Bradyrhizobium diazoefficiens: one gene and its partner. The protein of the gene in region 1 interacts with the protein of each later gene in a pairwise test. Links are inferred from orthologs where the notes say so. Each region holds a gene or a part of one and is shown in the gene's direction. Other genes may lie near its edges. The genes, in order: JJE66_RS10625 and JJE66_RS19510.

Region 1 (15,435 bases):
GGTGTCGTTCCATGCCGAGGAAGAGACTGCGTTCGATCACCAGGAGAAAATGCCGGACGTGCCGCCGCCGGAAAAGCTCACGGCGGAGGAGGTGGCGAAGCAGCCGATGTTCCGCGAGATGCCCGACTTCATCCGCCGCTATTACGAGTCCGATCGCCCGATCGAGCTGCGCCCGGTGGAGCTCGGCCGTTACTTCGGTGAGAGGATCGAGGACGGCCGCATTCATGTCTGGATCAAGACCGCCGCGACGCTGCCGGACGATCCGGCGCTGCACATGTGCGCGCTCGCCTATGCGTCGGACTTCTCGCTGCTCGATGCGATCATGGCGCGCTACGGCCGCACGCTGTTCGACAAGCGCATGATGCCGGCGAGCCTCGACCATGCCATGTGGTTTCACCGCCCGTTCCGCGCCGACGAATGGCTGCTCTACGCGCAGGATTCGCCGAGCGCGCAAGGCGGCCGCGGCCTGACCCGCGGCTCGATCTTCAAGCCCGACGGCACGCTGGTGGCGTCGGTGGCGCAGGAAGGCTCGGTGCGCGAGCGGCGGAGCTGATCACCTAAGCGCGATGAATCGCGCTTAGGCTTTTCGGCGCGTGTTTACATCGAACCGCGCGGCGCCAGCTCGGTCTGCGATGCGAACCAGTTCATGATCCAGCGATAGACCCACGGAATCGGGATGATGAAGCCGCACAGGATCGCCGCCACGATTCCGCGCCAGAGAATCCCGAGCCCGCTGCCCATGAAGATGATCTCGCGTCGCGTTCCCTGAACGTTGCGGCACATCCAGCGCAGCTGGGCTGCGGCGACCCAGGCCCATCCGATGATGGTGATGAGGGAGATCGCGAACAGCAGGTTCCAGCCGATATAGCCCCACACCGAGCCGGCGAAGCTGAGACCGAGCGGCTGCCCTTTGGAGGCCATGTTCGCGACCATCCATTTGAGCAGCAGCCAGTAGAGAACGATCTGGACGATATAGAGCGCGGTGCTCAACACCTGGATGCCGGTGTAGCCGATCACAATCGCCAGAACGATGAAGCCGAAGAACCAGGGCACGATCGCCATGGCGTTGCCGGTGAAAGAGAGGTTCGGCCGTCCCGGAACCTTCACGCAGGACACGATCCATTGCGTGTACCAGACGAACAGCCACGGAATCGGGATGATAAAGCACGAGCCGATCAGCAACACGAGCGATCGCCAGGTGAACTCGAGGATGCCGAAATCGACCGACAGCGATCCACCGGCAGCACTCCCGGCACCGGTATAGCCACCACCGCTCATCATCGGCGGGCCGCCGTCCGGCATCATCGGTGGCCCACCAGCCCCGCCAATCATACCGGGAATTTCGGCGGCCTTCTGCCAGCCGGCCATGCCCTCGGACCACACCAGCGTATCGGGGCGTACGACGCCCTGGGCGATCAGGTCGCGGAATTGCTCCTCCGGATAGGGCCCCTGCTGCTTGCCCTCGGATGCATAGAACCAACTCGCCATGACACGCCCCCCAAAATACTTTTGTACCGCCCGGCAGGCGCGGGTTCACCGCATCCATGCCAAAAATGCATTGTGAAGGATGAACCTTTGCCCTGTACAGAGGCGGCCGTTCACATGGCCGCCCTTGGCCAAACGTTTTTCCGCTTCAAACTGCAAGTTTTTTATGCCATTTGCCCGGAAAGATGCCAGATTGACGCGGCGCCGGGGACATGCGGCGCAGCGCATCCCGGGGGAATAGGCCTGACCATGAAACTCGTCGTCGCGATCATCAAACCCTTCAAGCTCGATGAGGTCCGCCAGGCTCTGACGGCGATCGGCGTCCACGGCATGACGGTGACCGAGGTGAAGGGCTATGGCCGCCAGAAGGGCCATACCGAGATCTATCGCGGCGCGGAATATGTCGTAAACTTCCTGCCCAAGCTGCGGATCGAGATCGCGGTCGCCTCCGACATCGCCGAGAAGGCGGTCGGCGTGATCACCGCGTCCGCGCGCACTGGACAGATTGGCGACGGCAAGATCTTCGTCACGCCGATCGACCACGCGCTGCGCATCCGCACCGGCGAAACCGACAGCGACGCGCTCTAAAGCTCAAATAAGCCTTCTTCGATCGCACCGGGCAACGACGCCATAGCGTGCGACGTAATTTTGATGCTGGGGGAAATGACATGGCGGGATCGTTGCGCCGCGTAGCCGCTATGGCTGCGCCGATCGGACTTGCGTCCATCATGGTATCGCCGGCACACGCCGCGAGTTCAGAAATCAACACTGCCGACACCGCCTGGATGATCGTCGCCACCGCGCTGGTGCTGATGATGACGATCCCGGGACTGGCGCTGTTCTATTCCGGCATGGTGCGCAAGAAGAACGTGCTCGCGACCATGGCGCAGAGCCTAGCCGCGGTGACGATCATCTCCATCCTCTGGGTCGCGTTCGGCTATTCGCTGTGCTTCGTCGGCGACGGCCCGTGGATCGGCTCGCTCGACCGCTGGTTCCTCGCCGGCATGACCATGGACAGTGTCAACCCGGCCGCGAAGACGATCCCGGAAGCGCTGTTCATGCTGTACCAGATGACGTTTGCGATCATCACGGTGGCGCTGGTCGCGGGCTCCGTGGCCGACCGGATGCGGTTCTCCGCCTACCTCTTGTTCTCCGTCGCCTGGTTCATCTTCGTCTACATTCCACTGGCGCATTGGGTGTGGGGCGGCGGCTTCCTCAACAGCATGGGCGTGCTGGATTTCGCCGGCGGCCTCGTCGTGCATCTGTCGGCCGGCACCGGCGGCCTCGTGGCGGCGAAGGTGATGGGGCGACGTCACGGCTACGGCACCGAAAATCTTTCGCCCTTCGATCTCTCGCTCGCCGTGATGGGCACCGGCCTGTTGTGGGTCGGCTGGTTCGGCTTCAACGGCGGCTCGGCCGGTGCTGCCAATTCGCGCGCGGTGATGGCGATCATCGCGACCCATCTCGCGGCCTGCTCGGGCGCGCTGACCTGGGGCGCGATCGAATGGTCGACACGGCGCAAGCCCTCCGTGCTCGGCATGATCTCGGGCGCGGTGGCCGGCCTCGGCACCATCACGCCGGCCTCCGGCTTCGTCGCGCCATGGCACGGCATCGTCATCGGCATCGCCGCCGGTGTGATCTGCTACTGGGCCTGCACCTGGCTGAAGCACCGCTTCGACTACGACGATTCGCTCGACGTGTTCGGCGTTCACGGCATCGGCGGGCTGACCGGCACGCTGCTCGCCGGCGTGTTCGCGACCAGCGCGATCGGCGGCACGGCCGGCCTGATCGAAGGCCATCCGCAGCAGCTGCTGATCCAGCTCTACGGCGTCGCCGTCACCTTCGTCTGGTCGGCGGGCGTGAGTTACGTGCTGCTCAAGCTGGTCGGCCTGTTCGTGCCATTGCGCGTCTCGCGTGAGCACGAGCTCGAGGGGCTCGATATCTCGCAGCACGGTGAAGCCCTTCAGTAAAAGGCTTGCGCAACACATAAGCATGTGCTTATGTGTTGTCATGATCAAAGCCGACATCTTCAAGGCGCTGGCCGACCCGACCCGCCGAAAAGTCTTTGAGAAGCTCGCTGGCGGAAGCCTGAATGCCAGCGCCTTGCGCGACGGACTGGAGATCAGCCAGCCGGCGATGTCGCAGCATCTTTCGGTGCTGCGCGCGGCAGGCCTGGTGCGCGAACAGCGGCAGGGCCGCTTTGTGAACTACGAAGTCGACCCGGACGGAATTGTTGCCATCGGGACGTGGCTTGCGCGCTATCGCGCCTATTGGCCCAAGCGCATGGAAGCCCTCGCCGACCTCTTGAAGGATATGGATCAATGAGCGATGCAGTGAAGCCTGATCCCGCCGACGAAGCCCTCGTGCTCGAAACAGATTTGGTGCTCGAATATGAATTCGATGCACCACCGACAAAGGTCTGGCGCGCCGTGACCATTCCTGAATTGCGCGAGCGCTGGCTGCCGGATTGCGATCTTGCGGGCGCCGAGCCGGAATCATCGATCCCTGGCGAAGAGGTGCGCTATCGGCTTCGCGATTCCGAACCGCCGTTTCGCGAGAGCCATGTCATCTTCCGGATCGAACCGAACGAGGACGGCGGCACCCGCTTTCGCATCATCCAGCAAGCCTGCGACATCAGCGCGAAACTGCCGCAGCCGGCCAACAGCAATTGCTGCCTGATGCGCGCAGCGGCCTGACGCAACGAGACTTCTATCACCTGTAGACATGGAGGTCGCCGATGCGCGACATGCTTCAGCTCGTCCCTATGGTCGTCGAACAATCCGCCCGCGGCGAACGATCCTTCGACATCTACTCGCGGCTGCTGCGCGAGCGCATCATCTTCCTCAACGGCGAGGTCAATGACGCGATGTCGGGCCTCGTCTGCGCGCAGCTGCTGTTCCTCGAGGCGGAGAATCCGCACAAGCCGATCAATCTCTACATCAATTCCTACGGCGGCGTGGTCACCTCTGGCCTTGCGATGTACGACACCATGCAGTTCATCAAGGCGCCGGTTCATACGCTGTGCATGGGCACCGCGCGCTCGATGGGCTCGTTCCTGCTGATGGCCGGCGAACCCGGTCACCGCGCCGCGCTGCCGAATGCAAGCCTCCACGTGCATCAGCCGCTCGGCGGCTTTCAGGGCCAGGCGTCCGACATCCTGATCCATGCCACCGAGATGCAGGAAACCAAGCGGCGTATCACCCGGCTCTATGCGCAGCATTGCGGACGCTCCGAGGCGGAGGTGGAACGGACCCTGGACCGCGACCACTTCATGACCGCGCAGCAAGGGGTCGAATGGGGATTGATCGACCGGGTCTTTGCAGTGCGCGACGCCGCCTGACGGTCCTCAGCCGGATCCCGCGCGGCAAGCCCCCGCCGCGCCCGGCTGGTTGGTTGCGCGCATCTCGTGAGCACAAGCGCGAAGGGCTCGATATTTCGCAGGGCGGCGACGCATCTCCCCTTAATTAGATACCTTTTGACTGCCCGACACGTGAGCAGCATTGTGTCGGCAGCCTGTCGTGCCTCATTTTTGCTCAGGCCTGACCATGGATTGAGCGCGACGTAATGGCGCACTGCAGCGCGGTACCCGTCAAACGCGAAAACACCCGTTTTCATAGTCCGTTAGCCAACAGACTCGATCTGGCACGGCATTTGATTCTAGAGGGCGTGGCTGTGCCCGCGTAGTGAACTTCTCCCTCGTGGCGAACCAGTCGAGAAACGCCCGGCCACGTCCGGACCGGGCCCAAGCGGGGATAGGACCCATGAAAATTGTTATGGCGATTATCAAGCCATTCAAGCTGGAAGAAGTCCGGGACGCCCTGACCGCCATTGGCGTTCACGGTCTCACGGTGACGGAAGTCAAGGGATATGGCCGTCAGAAAGGCCACACGGAAATCTATCGCGGCGCCGAATATGCCGTGAGCTTCCTGCCCAAGATCAAGATCGAGGTCGCTGTCGCCTCCGACCAGGTCGACAAGACCATCGACGCCATCACGTCCGCCGCGAAAACCGGACAGATCGGCGACGGCAAGATCTTCGTCATCAACCTCGACCATGCGGTCCGCATCCGCACCGGCGAGGCCGACGCTGCGGCCCTTTGATTTCGCGCTCAACCAAAATTCAATCAGGAGTAAATGAAATGACGTTTAAGCGTCCCTATGGCGCGGGATTGGCGGCTCTCGCAGTCGGCCTGTTCGCTGCGACCGCAGCCTATGCCGAGCCAACGGTCAACAAGGGAGACAACGCCTGGATGCTGACATCGACAGTGCTCGTGCTGTTGATGACGATCCCGGGTCTCGCGCTGTTCTACGGCGGCCTCGTTCGCTCCAAGAACATGCTCTCGGTCCTGATGCAGGTGTTCTACACCGTCTGCGTCGTCACCGTGATCTGGGCCGTGTACGGCTACAGCCTCGCCTTCACCGGCGGTTCCGACTTCATCGGCGGCTTCTCCAAGGCCTTCATGATGGGCGTCACCACCGACTCGAAGGCCGCGACCTTCTCGGTCGACGCCAATATCTCGGAGCTCGTCTATGTCTGCTTCCAGATGACCTTCGCGGCGATCACGCCCGCCCTCATCGTCGGCGCCTTCGCCGAGCGCATGAAGTTCTCGGCGATCGCCCTGTTCATCCCGCTCTGGGTCACGCTGATCTACTTCCCGATCGCGCACATGGTCTGGTACTGGCCCGGCCCGGACGCGATCCAGGATGCGGCCAAGGCTCTGGCTGCGGCGGCTGATGGTGCGGCGAAGACCGCGGCTCAGGCCAAGCTCGACGAGATCAACGCCGACGCCGGCTGGATCTTCAAGAAGGGCGCGATCGACTTCGCTGGCGGCACCGTGGTGCACATCAACGCCGGCATTGCAGGTCTCGTCGGCGCTCTGCTGATCGGCAAGCGCACCGGTTACGGCAAGGAGCTGATGGCTCCGCACTCGCTGACCATGTCGATGATCGGCGCCTCGCTGCTCTGGGTCGGCTGGTTCGGCTTCAATGCCGGCTCCAACCTCGAAGCCAACGGCGGCGCTGCGCTCGCCATGACCAACTCCTTCGTCGCCACCGCAGCCGCCGCGCTGTCGTGGATGTTCGCGGAGTGGATCATCAAGGGTCACCCGTCGGTGCTCGGCGTCATCTCCGGCGCTGTCGCGGGCCTCGTGGCCGTCACGCCTGCCGCCGGCTTCTCCGGCGTGATGGGTGCGATCGTCCTCGGCCTCGTGGTCGGCGTGGTCTGCCTGTTCTTCTGCACCGTCGTGAAGAACGCGCTCGGCTACGACGACTCGCTCGACGTGTTCGGCGTGCACTGCATCGGCGGCATCGTCGGCGCCCTCGGCACCGGCATCCTGGTCAATCCGGCTCTCGGTGGTGCGGGCATCATCGACTACACCGCGATCCCGCCCAAGGTTGCCGATTACGACTTCGCGGCGCAGATGATCTCCCAGATCGAGGCCGTCTGCACCACGCTGGTGTGGTCGGGCGTCGGTTCGGCGATCCTCTACAAGGTCGTCGATGTGATCGTTGGCCTCCGCGCCAATGTCGAGACCGAACGTGAAGGTCTCGACATCACCGAGCACACCGAGCGCGCCTACAACATGTAACCTCTCCTCCCGGACGCGGTCTCATCCGGGATCGCGCCCACAACTACGGTTTGGGCACATACCCGGCAATGCCCCGACCGTTGAGGGGCTCCAGCGCAAGCTGGAGCCCCTTTCTTTTTGTGCGGCGCCGCGCCGACCCAGCAGCGGGGGCCGCCGTAAGTCAAAATTGCAAAATGTCAGAGTCGGCGACTATCATGCTCCCGATCTGGAGCAGACTTTCATGCGTCTAGTGCAATTCCTGGCCTTTTGCTTCCTGTCGGTTGTCCTGCCGGCGCTCGACGCTCATGCCGACAAGCGCGTCGCCCTGGTGATCGGCAACGGCGCCTACAGGAACGTTCCCGCGCTACCCAATCCGACCAACGATGCGGCGGATGTCGGGGCGGCCCTGAAACGCGCCGGATTCGATCCTCTGGTCGCGACCGATCTCGACCAGGCCGTGATGCAGGAGACCGTCCTTCGCTTTGCGCGTGAGGCCCGCGGCGCCGACGTTGCCCTGTTCTATTACAGCGGGCACGCACTCCAATTCGGCGGCGTCAATTACCTCGTGCCCGTCGATGCCGTGGTCCGCGACGAAGTCGACTTGCGGCGCCTGGTGCGCGCCGATGAGATCCTTGCGGATCTGCAGCAGGCGAAGAACCTGCGAATCCTCGTGCTCGACGCCTGCCGCGACAATCCATTTGCCGACGAGCTGCGGCGTAACGTGGGGCAGGGCCGCAGCGTGACCGTGGCACGCGGGCTCGCCAAGATGGAGAGCCCGGACGGCACAATCATCTCCTATGCGACCCAGTCCGGGCGGACCGCCGATGACGGCGACGGCCGCAACAGTCCCTACACCAGCGCGTTCATCGAGCACATCCGCGACAGGGACAACGTCAATACGGTGTTTCAGACCATCAGCGCCGGCGTCTACCGGCGCACCAAGGGCACGCAGGTGCCCGAGCTCTCTTTGTCGTTCTTTGGCGAGTACTACCTGAACGGCAAGCCCGAGACGGCGGCCGCGGCCCCAACAGCGCCCCAGTCCGATCCCTGCGCGGATGCGGGAGGCCATTGGCGAAGCACGGAAACCCTCGGCACGCTTGCCGCCTTCAAGGATCACCTCGTGCGCTTCCCGGCCTGCGCGTTCGCCGACCTCGCAAGATCGCGCATCGCGGCGCTGGCAAAATCCGCAGACGACGAAAAGCGCACCACCGCGTTCGACGGAACCTGGATCGGCAAGGAAACCTGCGACAGCAAGCCACCATTTCTGGAGGGCTATTACCAATACGCCCTGCCGATCAAGGATGGAGTGCTTCACGCCGTCTTTGGCGACGAGGGTAAGCCCGGCTCGTTCGTCTTTGACGGAAGGATCGAGGCCGATGGCAGCGCCAGCATCATAGTCAAGGGTCTCTTTGCCGAAAACGACCCGTTGCGCCGCCCCCCCGGCAGTCCCTTTCAGTACAAGATCGTTCTCGCGCTGAAGGACGCGAGCGGAGCCGGCGTTCGCACCGAGACGGCGCGCCCCTGCCGGATGGAATTGTCGAAGCTGGGATCGCAAAGCCCGGATACAAGTCCGCCTCATGCCGATCCAAAACGAGCCACCAAGCCCGACGACAAGACCGCCGTGGTTTCGCCCGAACAGCGCGAAGGTGCAAAAGCCAGGCAGACCGGTGGCGGGCTGAGCTGCTCGGTGATGCGAGGCAGGTGCGTCACGGCATGTGTCTCCGGCGGCGCGAATTGCGCTTCAACCTTGTGCCCACGGTTGGAAGCAGAGTGCATGAGCAGCGGATGCTGGCACAGCCGAAGGTTCAGCGGCTGCGGGCTTGCCAGGAGATAGCTGCCGCAGGATTGTTGCGCGGCGGTATCTCTTTCGTCCGCTCGCGCAAAGGAAAAGGATTGCCATTCCAAGCGACCGGCGCAGAAATATCGACCACAACGAAAAACAATCGGGAGGTCGTCATGCGTTTGGAAGGTGGATGCTATTGCGGTGAAGTGTGCTACGTCGCCGAGGGCGATCCGATGATGCAGGCCCAATGTCACTGCCGCGAGTGCCAGTATATTTCGGGCGGCGCGCCCAACACGTTCATCGCGATGCCGGCGGCCGGCTTCAGCTACATCACCGGCCACCCCAAGCAGTTCACCCGCAAAGACCTCGAACGCACCGTGACGCGTGAATTCTGTGCCGAGCGTGGCACCCATCTGGTGACGAAGGTTCCGGGACTGCCAGCCGCGGTCCTCAAGGTCGGCACGCTCGACGAGCCCAAACAGTTCCATCCGCAATTGGCGATCTTCACGTGCGACAAGCAGGAATTCCACCAGATCCCCGCGGGCAAGCCGGCTTTTGAGAGAGTGCCGGGGCACTGAAGATCGGATCGGGCCACTAGGGCAGCGCGCTCCCTCTTCCGCTTGCAAGCGGGAGAGGTAAGAGCCGTCCCGCTGTTATCTGGTCCAACTATTCCGCTCTGGACGGACCCGCCGACCGATGGTTAATCGCGTCTTAACCTCGCCCTATCTATGGTGAACTGAACCATTTCCCGCCGGCGCCTTGGTGCGATCGGCTGTTCCAAGAGTGCTGGCGCCCAGAATGGCCATGACCGCTTCATCCCGTGCGCCGCTAGCCGGTGGAAGCTCCGACAGTGAACGCTCGCCTTTCGTCCGGTTGAACGAGCTGTTGGCGCCGCATCAGCCTGGCAAGCCCTTGATTTCGCTTGCGGTTGGCGAGCCCCAGCATCCGGTGCCCGACTTCGTCGGCCCGGTGCTGGCCAAGCACATCGCCGATTTCGGCCGTTACCCCGCAAACAAGGGGACCGACCCGTTCCGCAAAGCAGCAAGCGCCTGGCTGTCGTCGCGCTTCAAGCTGCCGCGGTCGCTCGACCCCGAGAGCGAGATTCTCGTCCTCAATGGCAGCCGCGAGGGTCTGTTCCTCGCCGCGATCGCGGCGGCACGTTATGTCGGCCCGCGTCCCGGCAAGCCTGCGATCCTGATGCCGAACCCGTTCTACCCGGTCTATGGCGCTGGCGCTGGCGCGGCGGCCTGCGAGCCGATCTATCTGCCGACCACCGTCGAAAACGGTTTCCTGCCCGATCTCGATGCGATCGACGAAGCGACGCTGGCGCGCACGGTGGCGTTCTATCTGGCTTCTCCCGCGAATCCACAAGGCTCGGTCGCCAAGCCGGACTATTTCAAGCGGCTGAAGCAACTCGCCGACCGCTATGGCTTCGTGATCCTCAGCGACGAGTGCTACTCCGAGATCTACACCCGCGAAGCGCCGGGTAGTGCGCTCGAATGCGCAGGCCCCGATTTCACCCGCGTGGTTGCGTTCCAGTCGCTGTCGAAGCGCTCGAACCTGCCGGGTCTGCGCGTCGGCTTCGCCGCCGGCGACAAGAATTTCATCGGCATGTTCCTCGAGCTGCGCAACATCGCAGCGCCCCAGGTGCCGGTGCCGCTCCAGCATGTCGCGACCGTTGCCTATGGCGACGAAGCGCATGTCGAGGAGAACCGCAGGCTCTACCGGCTCAAATTCGATCTCGCCGACCAGATCATCGGCAATCGTTACGGCTATCGCCGGCCCGACGCCGGCTTCTGCGTCTGGCTGAACACATCCGAGATCGGCGACGACGTATCGGTGTGCCTCAAACTCTTTAGGGAAGCCGGCGTGCGCGTGGTGCCCGGTTCCTATCTGGCGCGGCTTCAACCCGACGGCTTCAATCCCGGTGCCGGCTACATTCGCCTGGCTCTGGTGCAGGACAGTGAGACCACGGCGCAGGCGCTGCACCGGCTGGTCGAAACTCTGGGTTAGGCGGGCCCATGAGCATGTCGGCAATCGAACGTGTCATTCCCCTGGTCGGCCATCTGCCGCCATCGATCCGCGAGGCGTTGAGCCGGCGCGTGCGCGAGCTCACCGGCTTCGGCCTGATCGCGCTGTCAGGCACAGCGTCCGCCGCGCTGATGACCTGGTCGGTGCAAGACCCGAGCCTCAGCCACGCGACCTCGCGGCCGATCCGTAACATTCTCGGTTATGCCGGTGCGATCGGCGCCGATCTCGCGATGCAGATCCTCGGGCTCGGCGCGATCATGCTGATCCTGACGGTCGCGGTGTGGGGCTGGCGCATGATGACCCACCGTCCGTTCGACCGCGAGGCGCTGCGGCTCGGCTGCTGGATTCTCTGCACGGTGATCGCGGCAGGCTTTGTCAGCTGCTGGCCGCATGGCGGCGCCTGGCCGCTGCCGACCGGACTCGGCGGTGTGGTCGGCGACGCGCTGGTGCGGGCGCCCGCTGTGATCTTCGGGCCGCCCGGCGCAATCTATCGTCTGGTGCTCGGTGCCATCCTGTTCGTCGCGCTGGCCGCGACCTTTCTGATCGCCTGCGGGCTCGGCGCACGCGAGCATGACGCAGAGCTCGCAGAGATCGAGGACGACGACAAGCCGCTCGACGAGGACGAGGAGAGCGATCGCGGCTCGGTCTCGCTGGGCTGGCTGTTCCACGCTCTGATGAGCACCAAGGCGCGGCTGATCTGGTTGTTCGGCGCCGCTTACCGCTCGCTGGTCTCAAGCGGACCAAAGACCAAGGCCACTACGTTCAGCCGTCAGGAACCCAATCTCGGCGGCCGCGCCGCGCCCTCGATCTCGCCGCGATCCGAGGACGAGGATTACGAGGACGAGCACGAAGAAGAGGAAGACGAGGAGGAAGAGGAGGAGCCGGCCGCGCGTGCCCCGCGCAAAAAGGCCGCTCCGAAGGCGGCGTCCAAGAAATCCTCCGACAAGTTCGAGCTTCCGTCCGTGTCCGTGCTGGCCGCGCCCAAGGCCGGCGATCGCCAGCCGCTCAGCAAGGCTGAACTGGAAGCCAATTCGCGCGCGCTCGAAGGCGTGCTGCAGGATTTCGGCGTGCGCGGCGAAATCGTGAAGGCCAATCCGGGTCCCGTGGTCACGCTGTACGAGCTGGAGCCGGCGCCCGGTATCAAATCCTCGCGCGTGATCGGCCTCGCCGACGACATCGCCCGCTCCATGAGCGCGTTGTCGGCGCGCGTCGCCGTCGTGCCCGGCCGCAATGCCATCGGCATCGAACTGCCGAACGCGCATCGTGAAAAGGTCTATCTGCGCGAGCTGCTGGTCGCGAAGGAGACGATCGACACAGTCGCGAAGCTGCCGCTCTGCCTCGGCAAGACCATCGGCGGCGACCCCGTCATCATCGATCTCGCGCGCACGCCGCACATGCTGATCGCCGGCACCACCGGCTCGGGCAAGTCGGTCGCGATCAACACCATGATCCTCAGTCTGGTCTACCGGCTGCGCCCGGACCAGTGCCGGTTGATCATGGTCGATCCGAAGATGCTCGAACTCAGCGTCTATGACGGCATTCCTCATCTGCTCACCCCGGTCGTGACCGATCCGAAGAAGGCGGTGGTCGCGCTGAAATGGGCCGTGCGCGAGATGGAAGAGCGCTACAAGAACATGGCCAAGCTCGGTGTGCGCAACATCGACGGCTACAACACGCGCCTGCTCGAGTTGAAGGCCAAGGGCGAAGAGCCGACGCGCACGGTGCACACCGGCTTCGACAAGGAAACCGGCAAGGCGATCTACGAGGAAGAGAAGCTCTCGCTCGATCCGCTGCCCTACATCGTCATCATCGTCGACGAAATGGCCGACCTGATGATGGTCGCCGGCAAGGACATCGAAGGCGCGGTGCAGCGCCTCGCGCAGATGGCGCGCGCCGCCGGCCTGCATGTGATCCTCGCGACCCAGCGTCCGTCGGTCGACGTCATCACCGGCACCATCAAGGCGAACTTCCCGACCCGTATCGCCTTCCAGGTCACCTCAAAGATCGACAGCCGCACGATCCTGGGCGAGATGGGCGCCGAGCAGCTGCTCGGCCAGGGCGACATGCTCTACATGGCGGGCGGCGGCCGCATCAGCCGCGTGCACGGACCGTTTGCGTCCGACGAGGAAGTCGAGAAGGTGGTGCGCCACCTCAAGACGCAGGGCCAGCCGGAATATCTCGAAGCGGTCACCGCCGAAGAACCGACCGAGGACGAGGATGGCGGCGCCGTGTTCGACGCCAGCGGCATGGGCGGAGATGGCGGCGGCGACCTCTTCCAGCAGGCTGTCGCGATCGTGAAACGCGACCGCAAGGCCTCGACCAGCTACATCCAGCGCCGGCTGCAAATCGGCTATAACCGCGCCGCATCGCTGATGGAGCGCATGGAACTGGAAGGCATCGTCGGACCCGCCAATCACGCCGGCAAGCGCGAGATTTTGGTCGAGGAAGAAGACAGCCATATGTGAGGCGCGACGCCTCGGATGATATTTTCACGCAAAATCGATCTCTGCTTTTGCCCGAAATCACGCTAAAACGACGCCCAGCCACAGGACGACGCGTTGACCAGACATCCGGACATTCGATTCGCTGCCTCTCTCGCTGCGCGGTGCGCGTGCGTGGCGGGCGTGCTTCTCGTCACCACGACGATGGTGACCGTAGCGTCGTCTGCGCGAGCGGCGTCGTTCGCGCAAAACGTGCCCGTGCCGAAGCCGGCGCCGAAGGGCCGCGACAATGCTCAGCCCTCGGGGGGGCCGTCGATTACCGGCGCAACGCAGGCGCCGCCGAATCCGGTCATTCCGGATCCGCGCCGCAACGTGCCGACCAGCATCTTCCAGACCTTCGATGCGAACCAGAAGGCGCAGGCGGCCAAGGTCAGCGCCTATCTGTCGTCGCTGTCGACGCTGGTCGGGAATTTCGTCCAGGTCGGCCCCGACGGCAGCAAGACGCAGGGCGATTTCTACATCCAGAAGCCGGGCAAGGTCCGCTTCGAATATGATCCGCCGAGCCCGATCGACATCGTCGCCGACGGATCGTCGGTCGTGGTGCGCGACCGCAAGCTCGCGACGCAGGACGTCTATCCGCTGTCGCAGACGCCGCTGCGCTTCCTGCTCTCGGACCGCATCGACCTGATGAAGGACACCAACGTCGTCAACGTCACCGCCGACGATCTCTTCATCAGCGTCACCATCGAGGAGAAGCAGGCGCTGGTCGGCACCAGCCGTCTGCTGCTGATGATCGGCGCCAAGGACGGCCAGTTGAAGCAATGGACCGTCACCGATCCGCAGGGCTACGACACCACGATCGCGGTCTATAATCTCGATGCGGGCAAGAAGCTCGATCCGAGCATGTTCAAGATCGATTTCACCAATTACGGCCCGGCACCGGGTTGATATGCGTAGGTGGGTTAGGCGAAGCCGTAACCCACCATGCTTCGGCGAATGCGGAACGAAGTTGGTGGGTTACGCCGAGCAGATGCGCTTCGCGCACTGCAGGGCTAACCCACCCTACGATTCCGCGCCTGTGGACAAGCAATTTCCCTGCGCCAATCCATGCTAAGACGCATCCCTCATGCGTCTTTCCCTGACAACCTGGAACATCAATTCGGTGCGACTGCGCATCGATCTGGTCGCGAAGTTTCTCAAGAGCGCGCGGCCCGACGTGCTGTGCCTCCAGGAAACCAAATGCATCGACGACGCCTTTCCGCTGAAGCGCTTCAAGCGGCTCGGTTACGAGCATGTCGCGCTGAACGGGCAGAAGGGCTATCACGGCGTCGCCATCGTCTCGAAGATTCCGTTCGAATCCACAGATATCCGCACCTTCTGCGACAAGGTAGATTCGCGCCACATCTCGGTGTCGTTCGGCGAAAAGGCTGACATCGCAAAGCCGCTGGTGGTGCATAATTTCTACGTGCCCGCCGGCGGCGACATTCCCGATCCCGCGCTGAACGAGAAGTTCGACCACAAGCTTCGCTTCCTCGACGAGATGAAGGCGTGCGAGCCGCTGCATCCGCGCGGCGAAGATCGCCACATCCTGGTCGGTGACCTCAACGTCGCGCCGCATGAGAACGACGTGTGGTCGCACAAGCAGCTTCTGAAAGTGGTCTCGCACACGCCGGTCGAGACCGAAAAGCTGCAGGCGGCGCTCGCCGCCGGCGAATGGGTCGACGTCGCGCGCGATCGCATCCCGATGTCGGAGAAGGTCTACACGTGGTGGAGCTACCGGTCCGCCGACTGGACCGTCGGCGACCGTGGCCGCAGGCTCGACCACATCTGGGTCTCGCGCGCGCTGAAAGACGCGGTCCAGGATTTCAAGATTTTGCGCGAGGCGCGAAGCTGGGAGCGACCGTCGGACCATGTGCCGGTGACGGTGACGCTGGAGGTGTGATTTAGGAGAAGCCCGTAGCCCGGATGGAGCGAAGCGAAATCCGGGGCAGTCGTTCCGTTGGCGCGGCATCCCGGACTACGCTTCGCTCCATCCGGGCTACGAGGTCGAGAAACAGCTATGTACTCAGCTTCGCGCCGGCCATCAGGATATCGCTGGCGATTTGGCTGGAGCGAATCGCAAATTCGTC
Region 2 (15,738 bases), on another replicon or contig:
AAAGAGCTTGGCCGCACCACAGGAACGGTGCTTGCGAAGGCGATTGAGCAAAAGCTCCCGGTCATGCATCCGGACGCGAGAGCGGCGTCGCTTCGCTCACCCGGGCTACGGGATTGTTCACCCGCGCGGTGACCGCGGGGTCCGGCGCTTCACGACGTGACGACGCGGCGAGCGTGTCACGCGCGGACGCAGGCGGGTTGCCGCGGCAGGGCGGCGCGGCTTGGTCGCAGCTTGCGGGCCACGGGCAAGATCCATCAGCATGCGCAGCGCCTCGACAACTGAGCGTTGCCGCACGGTCGTGCGGCCGATCGCGCCGAAACGCTGCTCGCGATGAACGATGCGGCCATCGCGCGCGGCGACGGCGAAATGCACCAGCCCAACCGGCTTGCCGGGGGTGGCGCCCCCGGGGCCGGCAATGCCGGTGATGGCAACCGCAAGGTCGACACCGGCCCGCTCCAGAGCACCGATCGCCATGGCGATCGCGGTCTCCTTGCTGACGGCGCCGAAATTGGTGAGCGTGCCGGCCTCGACCCCTAACATCGCGCGTTTGGCGTCGTTGGAATAGGTGACGAAGCCGCGGTCGATGACGTCAGAAGAGCCGGGGATGTCGGTCAGGGCTCCGGCGACGAGGCCGCCGGTACAGGACTCCGCCGTGGCGATCGTCAGCTTGCGCATCCGGCACAAATCGAGCAGCGAGCGGGAGAGGGCGCGTGCGTCGCTGCCGCCCATGACCTAGACGCTCCAAGTCTTGTCGTTGAAAGTCTTTTCATTAAACGGGAGACGGATGGTGGCACTCGCAGTGGCCGCGATGCCTTCCTCGCGGCCGGTGAAGCCGAGCCGCTCGCTGGTGGTCGCCTTCACCGCGACGCGGGAGATGTCAACGCCGGAGATCTCGGCGATGCGCGCGCGCATGGTGTCGCGCAAGGGGCCGATCTTCGGCCGCTCGCAGATCATCGTCACTTCGAGATTGGCGATGCGGCCGCCGCGCAGGGTCACGCGCTCGATGGCGTATTTCAAAAACTGGTCGGAGGAGGCGCCCTTCCATTTCGCGTTGCTCGGCGGGAAGTGCGAGCCGATGTCGCCGTCGGCGAGCGCGCCGAGGATGGCATCCACCAGCGCATGAAGGCCGACATCGCCGTCGGAATGCGCCAAAAAGCCCCTGGTGTGCGGCACGCGCACGCCGCAGATCATGACGTGGTCGCCCTCGCCGAAGGCGTGCACGTCGTAGCCCGTGCCGGTCCTGATATCGCCGAGCAGGCTGGCCAGGCGCGCTTCCTCGCGCACGAAATCCTCGGGGGTGGTGAGCTTCATGTTGGCAACATCGCCTTCAAAGGTCGCAACCGTCAATCCCGCCCATTCGGCGATCGCGGCATCATCGGTAAAATCGCTGCGGCCTTGCTTTGCCGCGCGACGATGCGCTTCGAGGATGACATCGAAACGAAAAGATTGCGGCGTCTGGGCGATTCGCAAGCGTGCCCGGTCCGGCGTGTCCGCGACGTTGCCGTCTTCGCTCGTCACCTTGATGGTGTCGGTCACGGGGACGACGGGGATTGCCGCGCCCGTGCGGCTTGCCGCCTCGATCGCGCGCGAGATCACGCCTGCCGAGACGAAGGGACGCGCGGCGTCGTGGATCAGGACGATGTCGGGCTCGTGCTTGGCGAGCGCTTCGAGACCGGCGAGCACCGAAGCCTGACGCGTCGTGCCGCCATTGGTGGGTGCCTCGTGCTTGAGGCCTGCGACCGCTGCCGTGAACATCGCGCTGTCGTCGGGGTTCACCACCGGCTGCACCGCGAACACATCGGGATGGGTGCTGAAGGCTTCCATGGCGCGGAAGATCACCGGCACGCCGCCGATCTCACGATATTGCTTCGGGCCGCCGGCGCCTGCGCGCAGGCCACGTCCGGCCGCGACAAGAACGACTGCGGTGCGCTGTGATTTCGCCATAGGACTCAAATATTCAATTGCTAAGGGAAGCGTCGGGAGTGGGGTGATTAGCCGGCATGCCTCTAGCACGGCAGGCCCGCAAAAAAAGGGGGTTTCCCCGGATTGTGGGATTCAGCATTTTGCTGCACTGCACTTGAAAGATTTGCAGAACTGTCTAAACTGTAGGCATGACGCTTGACTGCACAAGAATTGTGCGCAAGATAGGTCAGGCAGGCGCGATGAGGCCCTGCCAGTCAACGAGACCACTGTGACCGGCCAGGCAGGATCAGGCACTAAGCCTTTGAAAATAGGTGACATTGAAGTCACTACCCCGGTCTTCCTGGCACCGATGTCGGGGGTGACGGACTCGCCCGTGCGCCGGCTGGCCGCCGAGCTGGGGGCAGGTCTGGTCGTCTCCGAAATGACGGCGAGCGATGAACTCGCCAATGGCCACCGCATGTCGCGGTTGCGCTGCGAAGCGACCGGGGTTGGGCCGCATGTGGTCCAGCTCGCCGGCTGCGAGGCGCATTGGATGGCGGAAGGCGCTGGGATCGCCGAGGCCGAGGGCGCCGACATCATCGATATCAACATGGGCTGTCCGGCCCGCCACGTCACCGGTGGCCAGTCGGGCTCGGCCCTGATGCGCGATCTCGATCACGCCGTCAGCCTGATCGAGGCAACGATTGCGGCCGTGAAAGTGCCGGTGACGTTGAAGATGCGACTCGGCTGGGACGACGGCAGCCGTAACGCGCCGGAGCTGGCGCGCCGCGCGGAAGCCGCCGGCATCATGCTCGTCACCGTGCATGGCCGCACCCGCTGCCAGTTCTACAAGGGCGAGGCCGATTGGGATGCGATCCGCGCGGTGCGCGAGGCGATCTCCATTCCGCTCGTCGTCAACGGCGACATCACGTCTTACGAGAAGGCGCTTGCGGCGCTTCAGGCCTCCGGCGCCGATGCCGTGATGATCGGCCGTGGTGCACAGGGCCAGCCCTGGTTGCCCGGCCAGATCGGTCGTCGCCTGAAGGGCGGGGCGGCTGAAGCCACGCCGTCGCTCGAGACGCAGCTCCATTATGTCCGCACGCTCTATGAAGGCGTCTGCGCGCTCTACGGCCTGCGCGTCGGGCTCAAGCATGCGCGCAAGCATCTTGGCTGGGCGCTGGATGTCGCCGCCGATGCGAGCGGCGCGCCGGTCGAAACGCTGAAAGCCTGGCGCCGGAAGATCCTGACCTCCGAAGACCCGCGTCTCGTTCACCAGTCACTGCAAGATGCTTTCGACGACTTTGCATGGAGCGCTGCTGCATGAGCTCAGCCGCTGAACATCGTCGGCCGGTTTCGTCCGACAGCGATGCGATCCTGGATGCCTTGCCCAATCCCGTGCTGCTGATCGGGCCGGACGGCAAGATCGTCGGCGCCAACATCGCGACCGAGGCCTTCTTCGATATCTCGACGCAATTCCTGAAGCGCCAGTCACTGAAAGAGCTGGTGCCGTTCGGCAGCCCCTTGCTGGCACTGATCGACCAGGTGCGCTCGTCGAACGCGGCGGTCAACGAATACAAGGTCGATCTCGGCACGCCGCGTATGGGCGGCGACCGCCAGGTCGATCTGCATGTCGCTCCGCTCACCGAGCGGCCCGGCCATATCGTGGTGATGCTCCAGGAGCGATCCATCGCCGACAAGATGGACCGGCAGCTCACCCATCGCAGCGCCGCGCGCTCGGTGATCGCGCTGGCAGCCATGCTCGCGCATGAGATCAAGAACCCGCTCTCCGGCATTCGTGGCGCGGCGCAGTTGCTCGAGCAGCAGGCGTCCTCCGAAGACCGCATGCTGACCCGCCTGATCTGCGACGAGGCCGATCGCATCGTCACGCTGGTCGACCGCATGGAGGTGTTCGGCGACGAGCGTCCCGTGGTGCGCGGCCCCGTCAACATCCATTCCGTGCTCGACCACGTGAAGCGACTGGCGCAGTCGGGCTTTGCCCGCAACATTCGCTTCGTCGAGGACTACGATCCGTCGCTGCCGCCGGTGCTGGCGAACCAGGACCAGCTGATCCAGGTGTTCCTCAATCTGGTGAAGAACGCCGCTGAAGCGCTGATCGACGTTCCCGACGCCGAGATCCAGCTCACCACCGCATTTCGTCCCGGCGTGCGGCTGTCAGTCCCCGGTCAAAAAACCCGGGTATCCCTGCCGCTGGAATTCTGCGTGAGGGACAATGGACCAGGCGTGCCGGACGATCTTCTGCCCAATCTGTTCGACCCCTTCGTGACCACCAAGCAGACAGGCTCCGGGCTCGGTCTGGCGTTGGTCGCCAAGATCGTCGGCGATCACGGGGGCATCATCGAATGCGAGTCTCAGCCGCGCAAGACCAACTTCCGCGTGCTGATGCCGATGTATTCCACATCGGCCAAACCCGCAGATCACAGCAGTCGCGACGGCTCTGCCGGGAAGTCGTCGTCTGCATCACAGGGGGCAAAATGAGGATTAACAATGCCCGCAGGTAGCATTCTCGTAGCTGATGACGATACCGCCATCCGCACGGTTCTCAACCAGGCGCTTTCCCGGGCCGGGTATGAAGTCAGGCTGACCGGCAATGCCGCGACGCTGTGGCGCTGGGTCAGCCAGGGGGAGGGCGATCTCGTCATCACCGACGTGGTGATGCCCGACGAAAACGCCTTCGACCTGTTGCCGCGGATCAAGAAGATGCGGCCCAATTTGCCGGTCATCGTCATGAGCGCGCAAAACACCTTCATGACGGCGATCCGCGCCTCCGAGCGCGGCGCCTATGAATATCTGCCAAAGCCCTTCGATCTAAAGGAGCTGATCGCCATCGTCGGCCGCGCACTCGCCGAGCCGAAGGAGCGGGTCTCGACGCCGGACGACGACGCCGAGATGGAGGCGATCCCGCTGGTCGGCCGTTCGCCGGCGATGCAGGAAATCTATCGCGTGCTCGCGCGCCTGATGCAGACCGACCTCACCGTGATGATCACGGGCGAGTCCGGCACCGGCAAGGAATTGGTGGCGCGCGCACTGCACGATTACGGCAAGCGCCGCAACGGCCCGTTCGTCGCGGTCAACATGGCGGCGATCCCGCGCGATCTCATCGAGTCGGAATTGTTCGGCCATGAGCGCGGCGCCTTCACCGGCGCCAACACCCGCGCCTCCGGCCGGTTCGAGCAAGCCGAGGGCGGCACGCTGTTCCTCGACGAAATCGGCGACATGCCGATGGAGGCGCAGACCCGCCTGCTGCGCGTGCTCCAGCAGGGCGAATACACCACCGTCGGCGGCCGCACCCCGATCAAGACCGACGTGCGGATCGTTGCGGCCTCCAACAAGGATCTGCGCGTCCTGATCCAGCAGGGTCTGTTCCGCGAAGATCTGTTCTTCCGCCTCAACGTCGTGCCGCTGCGGTTGCCGCCGTTGCGCGAACGCATCGAGGATTTGCCGGATCTCATCCGTCACTTCTTCGCGCTCGCCGAGAAGGATGGCCTGCCGCCGAAGAAGCTCGACTCGCTGGCGCTGGAGCGGCTCAAGCAGCATCGCTGGCCCGGCAACGTGCGCGAGCTGGAAAACCTGGCGCGGCGTCTCGCCGCGCTCTATCCGCAGGACGTGATCACGGCCTCCGTCATCGACGGCGAGCTCGCACCGCCCTCGGTCAGCCCCGGTGCCGCAGCCCAGCAGGGCGTCGACAATCTCGGTGGTGCGGTGGAAGCCTATCTCTCCTCGCACTTCCAGGGCTTCCCGAACGGCGTGCCGCCGCCGGGTCTCTATCACCGCATCTTGAAAGAGATCGAGGTGCCGCTGCTCACGGCCGCACTCGCCGCCACCCGCGGCAACCAGATCCGCGCCGCCGACCTGCTTGGGCTCAACCGCAACACGCTGCGGAAGAAGATCCGGGATCTCGACATCCAAGTGTATCGGAGCGGGGGTTAGTTTCTCGCGACAAACGCTAGACGTTTGCGCGGCGGTGGCTCAGCTCCCCCTACCAAAGGTGAGCTGAGCCTGTCCGGATCGCGCTGGCCCTTGTGGCTGACGCGGTGAGCAGAAGTCCGAATCGGGCTGAAATGTTCCGCTGGAACGTTCGAATGGGTCACCCGGCCGCAGTCACCCGGCCGCAGAATCCGGCGCCACACCTATCTGAGCAGGCGGGCAGCGACCGGCTCGATATTGGCCATTTCCGCGGTCTGATCCTGCCTGCTTGGGCCATTGACCAGGAGGTCAGAGGCCACGATCAGCAGCAGCACCGCCGACACCATCATTCCGAGAAAGAACCTGTCCATGCCGGGTCAAGCCGGAATGGCCGGATTCCGTTCCGGAGTATTTGCCCACGATCCGGCATCCTCTGTGGATGCGCGCGTCCGTCGCAGTGGGGGCGCCGCGGAATTGTCGCAATTCGGCAACAATGTGGTACGAATACATCAGTATCCGCCCGACGCGGACCCGTTTTCAGCACCCCATTGCCGGAATGACCAGCGCAGACACCTCGGCCGCATCCTTTGACACGGCCCCAGCGGAAGAGCCCCGGCGTTGGTCGGTGCGGCGCTGGCTTGCGCCGTTTGCGGTGGCGTTGGCGCTGCTGTCGGCCTTCCTGACCTTCCTGGTCCTGACCGGACTGACGGGTATCGATCCGACGCCGGAGGTTGTCCGCTCGTTCTACCTGATCAATGCCGGCACGATCCTGCTGCTGGTCGGGATCATCGTCCGCGAGCTCTGGCAGTTGATCCTGGCGCGACGGCGGGGCCGGGCGGCGGCACGCCTTCATGTCCAGATCGTCAGCCTGTTCTCGATCGTCGCCGTGCTGCCGGCCGTGCTGGTCGCCGTCGTCGCCAACGTCACCCTCGAGCGCGGCCTCGACCGGCTGTTCTCCGGGCCGACCAAGGAAGTGATCCAGAACTCGCTGACGATCGCACGCGCCTACATGCAGGACCACGCCCAGCTGATCCGCGGCGACATCATCGGCATGGCCAACGACATCGCCCATGCCCGGCCGCTGTACGACCAGGATCGCCGCTCGTTCCGCGAGATGCTAACGTCGAGCGCCGGCTCGCGCAATTTGCCGGGCGCGATGATCATCGACAAGAACACCAACATCCTGGAATCGGCCGACACCGGCATGCGGCTGGCCTATTCGCCGCCGGCGCCGGACTTCCTCAGCAACGTCAACGAGTCCGAGCCCGAGATCGCGGTGCTGCCCGACGCGAGCTACGTCGCCGCGGTGATCCGCCTGCGCGCCTTCAGCGACACCTTCCTCTATGTCGCGCGGCCGCTTGATCCCAACGTCGTCAATCAGCTGAAGCAGACCGAGGTCAGCGTTGCCGAATACGCCCAGATCGAGTCACGCCGGCTCGGCATCCAGGTGGCGTTTGCGCTGATGTTCGCAGTGATCGCGCTGACCATCCTGATGGCCTCGGTGTTGATCGGGCTGAACTTCGCCAACTCGCTGGTGGCGCCGATCCGGCGGCTGATGAACGCGGCCCACACGGTCTCGACCGGCGACCTGAATGTGAAGGTGTCCGTGCATCAGTCGGAAGGCGACCTCGCCCAATTGGGTGAGACCTTCAACAAGATGACGCAGGAATTGCGCAGTCAGCGCGACGAGCTCGTCAACGCCAGCGACCTCATCGACAGCCGCCGCCGCTTCATCGAAGCCGTGCTGTCCTCTGCGAGCGCCGGCATCATCGGCGTCGATACCTCGGGCAGCGTCGGCATCCTCAACCGCTCCGCCGAGAAGCTGATCGGCCATTCCGAGGCCGAGACGCTCGGCCATCCGCTCTCCGACGTGCTGCCCGAGCTCGACGAGATGATGACGGCGGCGCGGGAAGGGACCCAGCGCCTCGTGCAGGGCCAGATCACGATCACGCGCGACGGGCAGGAACGCAACCTCTCGGTCCGCGTCAGCGCCGAGAAGAACCAGCCGCACGACAGCTACATCATCACGCTTGACGACATCACCGAGCTGGTTTCGGCGCAGCGCACCTCGGCCTGGGGCGATGTCGCGCGCCGCATCGCCCACGAGATCAAGAACCCGCTGACGCCGATCCAGCTCTCGGCCGAGCGCATCCGCCGCAAGTTCGGCAAGGACATCACCGAGGCCAAGGACAAGCAGATCTTTGAGCAGTGCACCGACACCATCGTGCGCCAGGTCGACGATATCCGCCGCATGGTGGACGAGTTCTCGCGTTTCGCGCGGATGCCGAAGCCCGTGATGGAAGGCGAGGACGTCGCCGACACCGTGCGGCAGGCGGTGTTCCTGATGAAGGTCGCCCATCCCGAGATCGATATCGAGGCCGAGTTCAAGGAAGATCCGCTGCGCGCCCAGTTCGATCGGCGGCTGATCTCGCAGGCGGTCACCAACATCGTCAAGAACGCCACCGAGGCGATCGAGCAGGTCCCGCCGGAAGAATTGGGCAAGGACAACGGAAAGGGCCGCATCGACGTCGTGGTCTCGCGCGAAGGCGAGGACGTGCTGATCGACGTCATCGACAACGGCATCGGCTTGCCCAAGGTCGCGCGCTCGCGGCTGCTCGAGCCTTACGTGACCACGCGCGCCAAGGGCACTGGCCTGGGCCTGGCCATCGTCGGCCGCGTGCTGGAAGACCATGGCGGCCGCATCGAGCTGAAGGACGCCTCCGACTTCCGCGAAGGCCAGCGCGGCGCCTGGATGCGGATGCGCTTTGCGATCTCCGGTCGGCCTGCGAACGCCGACGGGACCGAGCCGGCGCCGGCGGCCGACACCCTGGATATCAACGAAACGTCTGCGGATTCCGTCAAGACGCAGGAAACAAATGAGCCGGCGGCCGAAACCAAAGAGCCGGATGAAAAGACCAATGATTCAACGAAGATCGAAGCCTCAACAGGCAGCTGACAAGACAGGCGCGACCCATGGCAAGTGAAATTCTGATTGTCGATGATGAGGCCGATATTCGGGATCTCGTTGCCGGCATCCTCGAAGACGAGGGTTTTGTCACCCGGACCGCACGCGACAGCGACTCGGCGCTGGCCGAGATCGCCAACCGCCGACCGCATCTGGTCTTCCTCGACATCTGGCTGCAGGGCTCCAAGCTCGACGGCTTGCAGCTGCTGGAGCAGGTCAAGAAGGACAACGCCGATCTGCCCGTGGTGATGATCTCCGGCCACGGCAACATCGAGACCGCGGTCGCCGCGATCAAGCGCGGCGCCTATGACTTCATCGAGAAGCCGTTCAAGGCCGACCGGCTGATCCTGGTCGCAAATCGCGCGCTGGAGAACTCTCGCCTCAAGCGCGAGGTGAAGGAGCTGAAGCAACTCGCGCCAAGCGCGAGCTCGCTCGTCGGCCGCTCGCCGAGCATGAACCAGCTGCGCCAGACCATCGAGCGCGCGGCGAAAGCCAACAGTCGCATCCTGATCGTCGGCCCCGCCGGCGCCGGCAAGGAGCTGACCGCGCGCACGCTGCATACGGCCTCGGGTCGCGCCGACGGCCCATTCGTGGTGATCAACGCGGCTGCGATCACACCCGAGCGCATGGAGAATGAGCTGTTCGGCATCGAGCAGTCCAATGGCGAGCATGCGCGCAAGCCGGGCGCGCTCGAGGAAGCCCATGGCGGCACGCTGTTCATCGACGAGATCGCGGACATGCCGCGCGAGACCCAGAACAAGATCTTGCGCGTCCTGGTCGAGCAGTCGTTCCAGCGCGTCGGCGGCACCGCCAAGGTGCAGGTCGACGTCCGCATCATCTCCTCCACCGCGCGCAACCTCGAGGAGGAGATCGCGGCCGGTCATTTTCGTGAGGATCTCTATCATCGGCTCTCCGTGGTGCCGATCCGCGTGCCCGCGCTGTCGGAGCGGCGCGAGGACATTCCGGAATTGATCGACTATTTCATGGAGCAGATCTCGGCCGGCAGCGGCCTGCCCAAGCGCCAGATCGGGCAGGACGCGATGGCGGTGCTGCAATCGCATGTCTGGCCGGGCAATGTGCGCCAACTCCGCAATAACGTTGAGCGAGTCATGATTCTGGCCGCCGGCGGACCGGAGGTGATCATCACCGCCGATATGCTGCCGCAGGATGTCGGCTCGATGGTGCCGGCGATGCCGACCAGCAACAATGGCGAACACATCATGGGCCTGCCGCTGCGGGAGGCCCGCGAAGTGTTCGAGCGCGACTATTTGATTGCTCAGATCAGCCGTTTCTCAGGAAATATTTCTCGTACGGCCGAATTTGTTGGCATGGAACGTTCGGCGCTGCACCGAAAGCTGAAGGCGCTCGGCGTCGGCTGATGTCGGCGGCCCGCGCCGACGATCAGGGATAAGCGAGGAAAATCATCGATTTCCGTAGTTTTTCGGGGCAATCGGACGAGCCCTGCCGCCGGAAGCGGCTTGCCTAATAAGCCGACCTGTCCTCTAATCAAACCGCTGTTCCTTCCGAGGGGGATCTCATGAGGGACGGCAACCGGAAGAAGGCCCACATTTTCAAAACAGGGCCGCAATCGGCGCAATAACAAGAAACTCAAAGCGAGAAAAAAACAATGGCGGCAGACCGCGCACAAAACCTGCAGGACACCTTCCTTAATCACGTTCGCAAAACCAAGACGCCACTGACGATCTTTCTGGTCAACGGAGTGAAGCTCCAGGGCATCGTGACCTGGTTCGACAATTTCTGTTTGTTGCTTCGGCGCGACGGTCACTCGCAGCTCGTTTACAAGCATGCGATCTCGACCATCATGCCGGGCGCTCCGATCCAGCTGTTCGAAGGCGGCGAGGATCAGCCGGCTTGAGAGTGACCTGATTGGAACCCCGGAATTTCGACGGGGATGCCGATCGTCCGCGATCGGCAGGGGCTCAACAAACGGGGCGGGTGCTGGTCATCGGCCCCTATTTGCGGGTGCGCGCAGGCAATGCCGACGCGCAATCGGAGAGTCTTGTTCTGCGAAACGCCGAGGCTCGGCTCGATGAAGCCGCCGGCCTCGCGCGCGCGATCGATCTCGTCGTTGCGGATGCCATCATCGCACCGATCAGCCAGATCCGCCCGGCCACTTACATCGGCAAGGGCAAGGTCGAGGAGATCGCTGCTCTGGCCAAAAGCCTCGACGTCGAGCTCGTGGTGATGGATTGCGCGCTGGCGCCGATCCAGCAGCGCAACCTCGAGAAGGAGTTGAACGCCAAGGTGCTCGATCGCACCGGGCTCATTCTGGAAATCTTCGGCCGCCGCGCCAAGACCAAGGAAGGCTCGCTTCAGGTCGAGCTCGCCCATCTCAACTACCAGCGCTCGCGCCTCGTGCGCTCATGGACCCATCTCGAACGCCAGCGCGGCGGGTTCGGATTCATGGGCGGTCCGGGCGAGACGCAGATCGAAGCCGACCGCCGCCTGATCCAGGAACGCATCTCCAAGCTCGAAAGCGAGTTGAAGAAGGTGCAGGCGACGCGGCGGCTGCATCGCGCCGGCCGCCAGCGCGTGCCGTATCGCGTGGTCGCGCTGGTCGGCTACACCAATGCCGGCAAGTCGACGCTGTTCAATCGCCTGACCCGCGCCGACGTGCAGGCCGCCGACATGCTGTTTGCCACCCTCGACCCGACGCTGCGCGCGCTGACCCTGCCGCATGGCGGCAAGGCGATGCTGTCGGACACCGTCGGCTTCATCTCCAACCTGCCGACCCAGCTCGTCGCCGCCTTCCGCGCCACGCTGGAGGAGGTGCTGGAAGCCGACGTCATCCTGCATGTCCGCGACATCTCGCACGAGGACGCGGAAGCGCAGCAGAGCGACGTCGATGCGGTGTTGCGCCAGCTCGGCATCAATCCCGACGATAGCGGCCGCATCATCGAGGTCTGGAACAAGATCGACCGTTACGATGCGGAGCAACGCGAAAATCTCCTGAACATCGCCGCGCGCAGACCGGAAGATCATCCGGCCATGCTGGTCTCGGCCGTGTCGGGCGAGGGGATCGAGGCGCTGCTCGCCATGATCGAGGAACGGCTAGCCGCCAAACGCACCACGCTCGATCTCTCCATCGACGCTGCCGACGGCGCCGGCATCTCCTGGCTGCACCGCAATGCCGAGGTGCTGGTGAAAGAGCTGCACGACGGCCGCTTCGACATGACCGTGCGGGTGGACGAGACCAAGCGGGATATCGTGGTGAACCGGTTCGACGCCGTGCCGCGCGTGGCGTGACCGGCTCGACGGGAACGACGCAGATGGAATTGGCATCAATTCTCACTTGCCCGGAATGCGGCCATCAGTCGGCCGAGACCATGCCCTCGGACGCGTGCCAATACTTCTATGATTGCAAGGGCTGCGGCTCGCGCCTGCGGCCGAAGCCGGGCGACTGCTGCGTGTTCTGCTCCTATGGAACGGTGCGGTGCCCGCCGAAACAGGGCGAGCGATCCTGTTGCAGTTAGCGATTTGCAGTTCTGTTCTCTGCTTTGCTCAAGCTTCCGCCAGCAAGCTGAGAGAGCTCAATTGGACAGGTCGAGGCTCATGAACTGGTTGTGCGGGCTCGCCTGATAGTCGGCGAACGGCTCGCACGGTCCGAAGCCGACGCTGCGGTACAGCGCGACGGCCGGAACGTGCAGCGGCGCCGTGCCGGTTTCCAGGCTGAGACGCGCATATCCGCGCCTGCGGCCTTCTGCGATGATGTGCTGGAGAATGCTGCGCCCGACACCGGTGCCCCGCGCAGAGGGAGCCGCGCGCATCGACTTCACTTCGCCATGCGTGTCATCCAGCTGTTTCAGAGCACCAAATCCAAGCAGCACACCGCCCTGCCAAGCCGTCCAGAACGTCACTTCCGAAGCCGAAAGACCGCTCGCATCGAGTGCCTGCGCGTGCTCGCCCATCACACTCTGCAGCTCTCGCAGATGATGCGCGAGCAAGTCGGCGACATAAGGGGCCGTCGGATCGTCCTGCCTGATGTCCACGTCACGCCCTCGTCGTCGTATCGGTCCGCGTTTGAGCAGGCCCGGGCGCACCCTTCGCCTCGTTCCACAGTGCGTCCATCTCCGCCAGCGAGGCCTGCTCCAGCGTCCGCCCCTGCGCCTCCAGCGCTCGTTCGATATAGGCAAAACGCCGTTCGAACTTGGCGTTGGTCGCACGCAACGCGGCTTCCGGATCCGCATCGACATGGCGGGCGAGGTTGACGAGGGCGAACATCAGATCGCCAGTTTCCTCTGCGATCTCTTGCTTGTCGTTGCGGTCCAGCGCGGCCTCGATCTCGTCGGCTTCCTCGCGGATTTTTGTCAGCACCGCGCGTGGGTCGTTCCAATCGAAGCCGACGGTGGAGGCCTTGCGCTGCAGCTCCATGGCCCGGGTCAGCGCGGGCTGGCCGGCCTTCACGCCCGCGAGCAGAGATTTGTGCGTTGGGATCGCTTCGGGCGGCCGGCGCGCGGCGCGCTCGGCTTTCTCCTCGGCCTTGATGCGGTCCCAGACTTCCTTGACGTGGGAGGAGGCGAGGTTGCCCTCCTTGTCGGCGAAGACATGCGGATGGCGCCGGATCATTTTTCGCGTGATGGCTTCGACGACGTCGCCGAATGCAAAGGCGTTTTGCTCCGAAGCCATCTGGGCGTGGAACACCACCTGCAACAGCAGATCGCCAAGCTCTTCGCGAAGGTCGTCGAGATCGCCGCGGTCGATGGCGTCGACCACCTCATGGGCTTCCTCGATCGTGTAAGGCGCGATGGTCGCAAAATTCTGCTCGAGGTCCCAGGGGCAGCCGGTCACAGGCGTGCGCAGCGCCGCCATGATCTCGATCAGGCGGGAAATGTCGCGGGAAGGGGTCATTGCGGGGCAGTCTCCTGGGTCCAGAACCTTATGCCAAAAGCGGCCCGCCGTTCCCAGCACCGGCATGCGGAACAGGTCGATTTCCACTGATTGGCTGATACGTTCCGCAGTGCTAAAGCGCGGGCCATGAGTGACGCATTTTCATCACAAACCGCGCTGGTGCTGTTCTCCGGCGGCCAGGATTCCACCACCTGTCTCGCTTGGGCGCTGAGCCGGTTTGCGCGGGTGGAGACGCTCGGCTTCGACTACGGGCAACGCCACGCCGTCGAGCTCGACTGCCGCGAGCAGTTGTTCGACGGCATCAAGAGCCTGCGCGCCGATTGGGCGGCAAAACTCGGCGAGAGCCATACGCTGTCGATCCCAACGCTTGCAGCGGTGTCCGAGACCGCGCTGACGCGTGACGTTGCGATCGCGATGGGCGCGGACGGGCTGCCCAACACGTTCGTGCCCGGCCGCAATCTGGTGTTCCTGACGTTTGCCGCGGCGCTGGCCTACCGGCGCGGCATCACGGATATCGTCGGGGGCATGTGCGAGACCGACTATTCCGGCTATCCCGACTGCCGTGACGACACCATCCGCGCCATGCAGGCCGCGCTCTCGCTCGGCATGGCGAGACAATTCGAACTGCATACGCCGTTGATGTGGATCGACAAGGCGGCGACGTGGAAACTGGCGCACGACCTCGGCGGTGATGGGCTCGTCGACCTCATCCGCGAGCAGTCGCACACCTGCTATCTCGGTGAACGCGGCGCGCGGCATGATTGGGGCTATGGCTGCGGGGAGTGCCCGGCGTGCAGCCTGCGCGCGAACGGGTGGCGGGAGTATGTGGCGGGAAGGTAGGCGCGTCTCTCTCCCCCGTCATAGCGAGGAGCTCTTGCGACGAAGCAATCCAGACTGTCTCTGCGGAGGGATTCTGGATTGCTTCGCTACGCTCGCAATGACGGAGTGTGTGGAGGCAGCTTACCGAAAATCCTCGACCTTCAGCTCGATCGGCTTGCCGTGTGGCGTCCTGTCCGCCGCATGGTCCCAGGCGTCGCGATAGCGGTGCAGCGTGTCCATCGACGCGACGCCCTTGCTTGCGACCAAGCCTTCCAGCGTGGCGAGCCAGTGCAGATAGTAGGTCTCGCCCGTGTCAGGGTCGCCGGCGGCCTGCGCGCGTTTGATCTCGGAGGCGAGCGCCGCAGCCCATTCCGGCCAGGTAAAGACGCCGCGGTCGTGCAGCGTCAGCGCCATGGCGAAGGCATGGGCTTCCCAAGGCGCGCGGAACACCGGACCCTCGTCGTCGCGTGGAATGCTCGGTATGGCGGCCGTCGCGGCGGCAGCAGCGCTGCTGCTCATTACGCAAGATCCAGATAGGGCTCGAACGCGTCGATCGAGACCTTCAGGGTCGGATCGCCGTCCGTGCCCCAGAGATCGCGTCCCTCGAACACGACCGTGTAGAGCCATTGCGGATTTTCGCCGAGCTCCATCGCCGCCGAATCCGGAAACACGTGGCAGCCATGGTTCAGCTCGACCACACCGAGATGGCCGCGCACGTAGCGCGGCAGCCTTGTGTGTGTGGTCGGATGGATGTTCTTAGCCCGTACGCGGTCGCCGATGTTGAATTTGGCGGGTGCAGGGGCAGGGCGGGCGAACTTGCCGCGCACCATGATGCGTTCGACCTGGTTGAGGTCGAACTTGCCGTGTTTGAGCGCTTTCGGGGCTTGCATCGCGTGGCCGGCGGCGATCTCCTGTCTGGTGAGATAGCCCTTCTCGATCAGCATCTCCTCGAGGCCGAGGAACCATTTCTTGTAATAGGAGCTGGAGAGATAAACATGCGGCGGCAGCGTCTCGCGGTAGAAGCGCGAGGTGTCGATGTTGAAGGCACCGGCGGCGCCCATCGCGCGCACCATGGCCAGCACGCGCGCTTCCCAGTCCACATGGAACATCGGCTCGTTCGGCTCGGGCTCGACTTTGCCGAACCCATCCATGCCGCCCATGTCGTGCACGCCGTTCACGACGGCGCTCCGGGCGTCCTGGCAAAGCCGGTGCCGATCATGGAATCGCGCGTGACGAGCTCGGCAAGCTGCTCCTCGCCC

The links.
Region 2: the proteins of JJE66_RS10625 (region 1) and JJE66_RS19510 interact in binary tests that used the Escherichia coli proteins (3 or more experiments, as listed by UniProt). The link is inferred for Bradyrhizobium diazoefficiens from one-to-one orthologs.

Annotation. Positions count from the first base shown.
Region 1 is NZ_JAENXS010000001.1:2,251,590-2,267,024, reverse strand. What follows is about bases 4,219-6,915. They hold JJE66_RS10625 (P-II family nitrogen regulator), read left to right. Parts: upstream 4,219-5,246; coding sequence 5,247-5,585; downstream 5,586-6,915. Other genes in these bases: JJE66_RS10620 (ammonium transporter), read left to right, coding at 5,624-6,915; JJE66_RS10630 (ATP-dependent Clp protease proteolytic subunit), read left to right, coding at 4,223-4,825. In the rest of the region: tesB (acyl-CoA thioesterase II), read left to right, coding at 1-553; JJE66_RS10655 (DUF4339 domain-containing protein), read right to left, coding at 598-1,488; JJE66_RS10650 (P-II family nitrogen regulator), read left to right, coding at 1,735-2,073; JJE66_RS10645 (ammonium transporter), read left to right, coding at 2,154-3,455; JJE66_RS10640 (helix-turn-helix transcriptional regulator), read left to right, coding at 3,496-3,810; JJE66_RS10635 (SRPBCC domain-containing protein), read left to right, coding at 3,807-4,181; more of JJE66_RS10620, read left to right, coding at 6,916-7,072; JJE66_RS10615 (caspase family protein), read left to right, coding at 7,023-8,885; JJE66_RS10610 (GFA family protein), read left to right, coding at 9,008-9,412; JJE66_RS10605 (aminotransferase class I/II-fold pyridoxal phosphate-dependent enzyme), read left to right, coding at 9,633-10,847; JJE66_RS10600 (DNA translocase FtsK), read left to right, coding at 10,856-13,330; JJE66_RS10595 (outer-membrane lipoprotein carrier protein LolA), read left to right, coding at 13,481-14,254; xth (exodeoxyribonuclease III), read left to right, coding at 14,433-15,248; JJE66_RS10585 (cyclic nucleotide-binding domain-containing protein), read right to left, coding at 15,364-15,435. UniProt on the Escherichia coli protein: Involved in the regulation of nitrogen metabolism. Regulates the activity of its targets by protein-protein interaction in response to the nitrogen status of the cell.
Region 2 is NZ_JAENXS010000002.1:566,741-582,478, reverse strand. What follows is about bases 2,311-5,310. They hold JJE66_RS19510 (nitrogen regulation protein NR(II)), read left to right. Parts: upstream 2,311-3,222; coding sequence 3,223-4,398; downstream 4,399-5,310. Other genes in these bases: ntrC (nitrogen regulation protein NR(I)), read left to right, coding at 4,408-5,310; dusB (tRNA dihydrouridine synthase DusB), read left to right, coding at 2,311-3,226. Also shown: JJE66_RS19525 (CinA family protein), read right to left, coding at 118-729; JJE66_RS19520 (bifunctional 2-C-methyl-D-erythritol 4-phosphate cytidylyltransferase/2-C-methyl-D-erythritol 2,4-cyclodiphosphate synthase), read right to left, coding at 733-1,944; more of dusB, read left to right, coding at 2,225-2,310; more of ntrC, read left to right, coding at 5,311-5,850; JJE66_RS19500 (hypothetical protein), read right to left, coding at 6,051-6,197; JJE66_RS19495 (PAS domain-containing sensor histidine kinase), read left to right, coding at 6,383-8,782; JJE66_RS19490 (sigma-54 dependent transcriptional regulator), read left to right, coding at 8,800-10,170; RNA chaperone Hfq, read left to right, coding at 10,419-10,667; GTPase HflX, read left to right, coding at 10,679-12,058; JJE66_RS38130 (GDCCVxC domain-containing (seleno)protein), read left to right, coding at 12,082-12,285; JJE66_RS19475 (GNAT family N-acetyltransferase), read right to left, coding at 12,343-12,801; mazG (nucleoside triphosphate pyrophosphohydrolase), read right to left, coding at 12,803-13,660; 7-cyano-7-deazaguanine synthase QueC, read left to right, coding at 13,787-14,500; JJE66_RS19460 (nitrile hydratase accessory protein), read right to left, coding at 14,621-14,998; nthB (nitrile hydratase subunit beta), read right to left, coding at 14,998-15,657; nthA (nitrile hydratase subunit alpha), read right to left, coding at 15,654-15,738.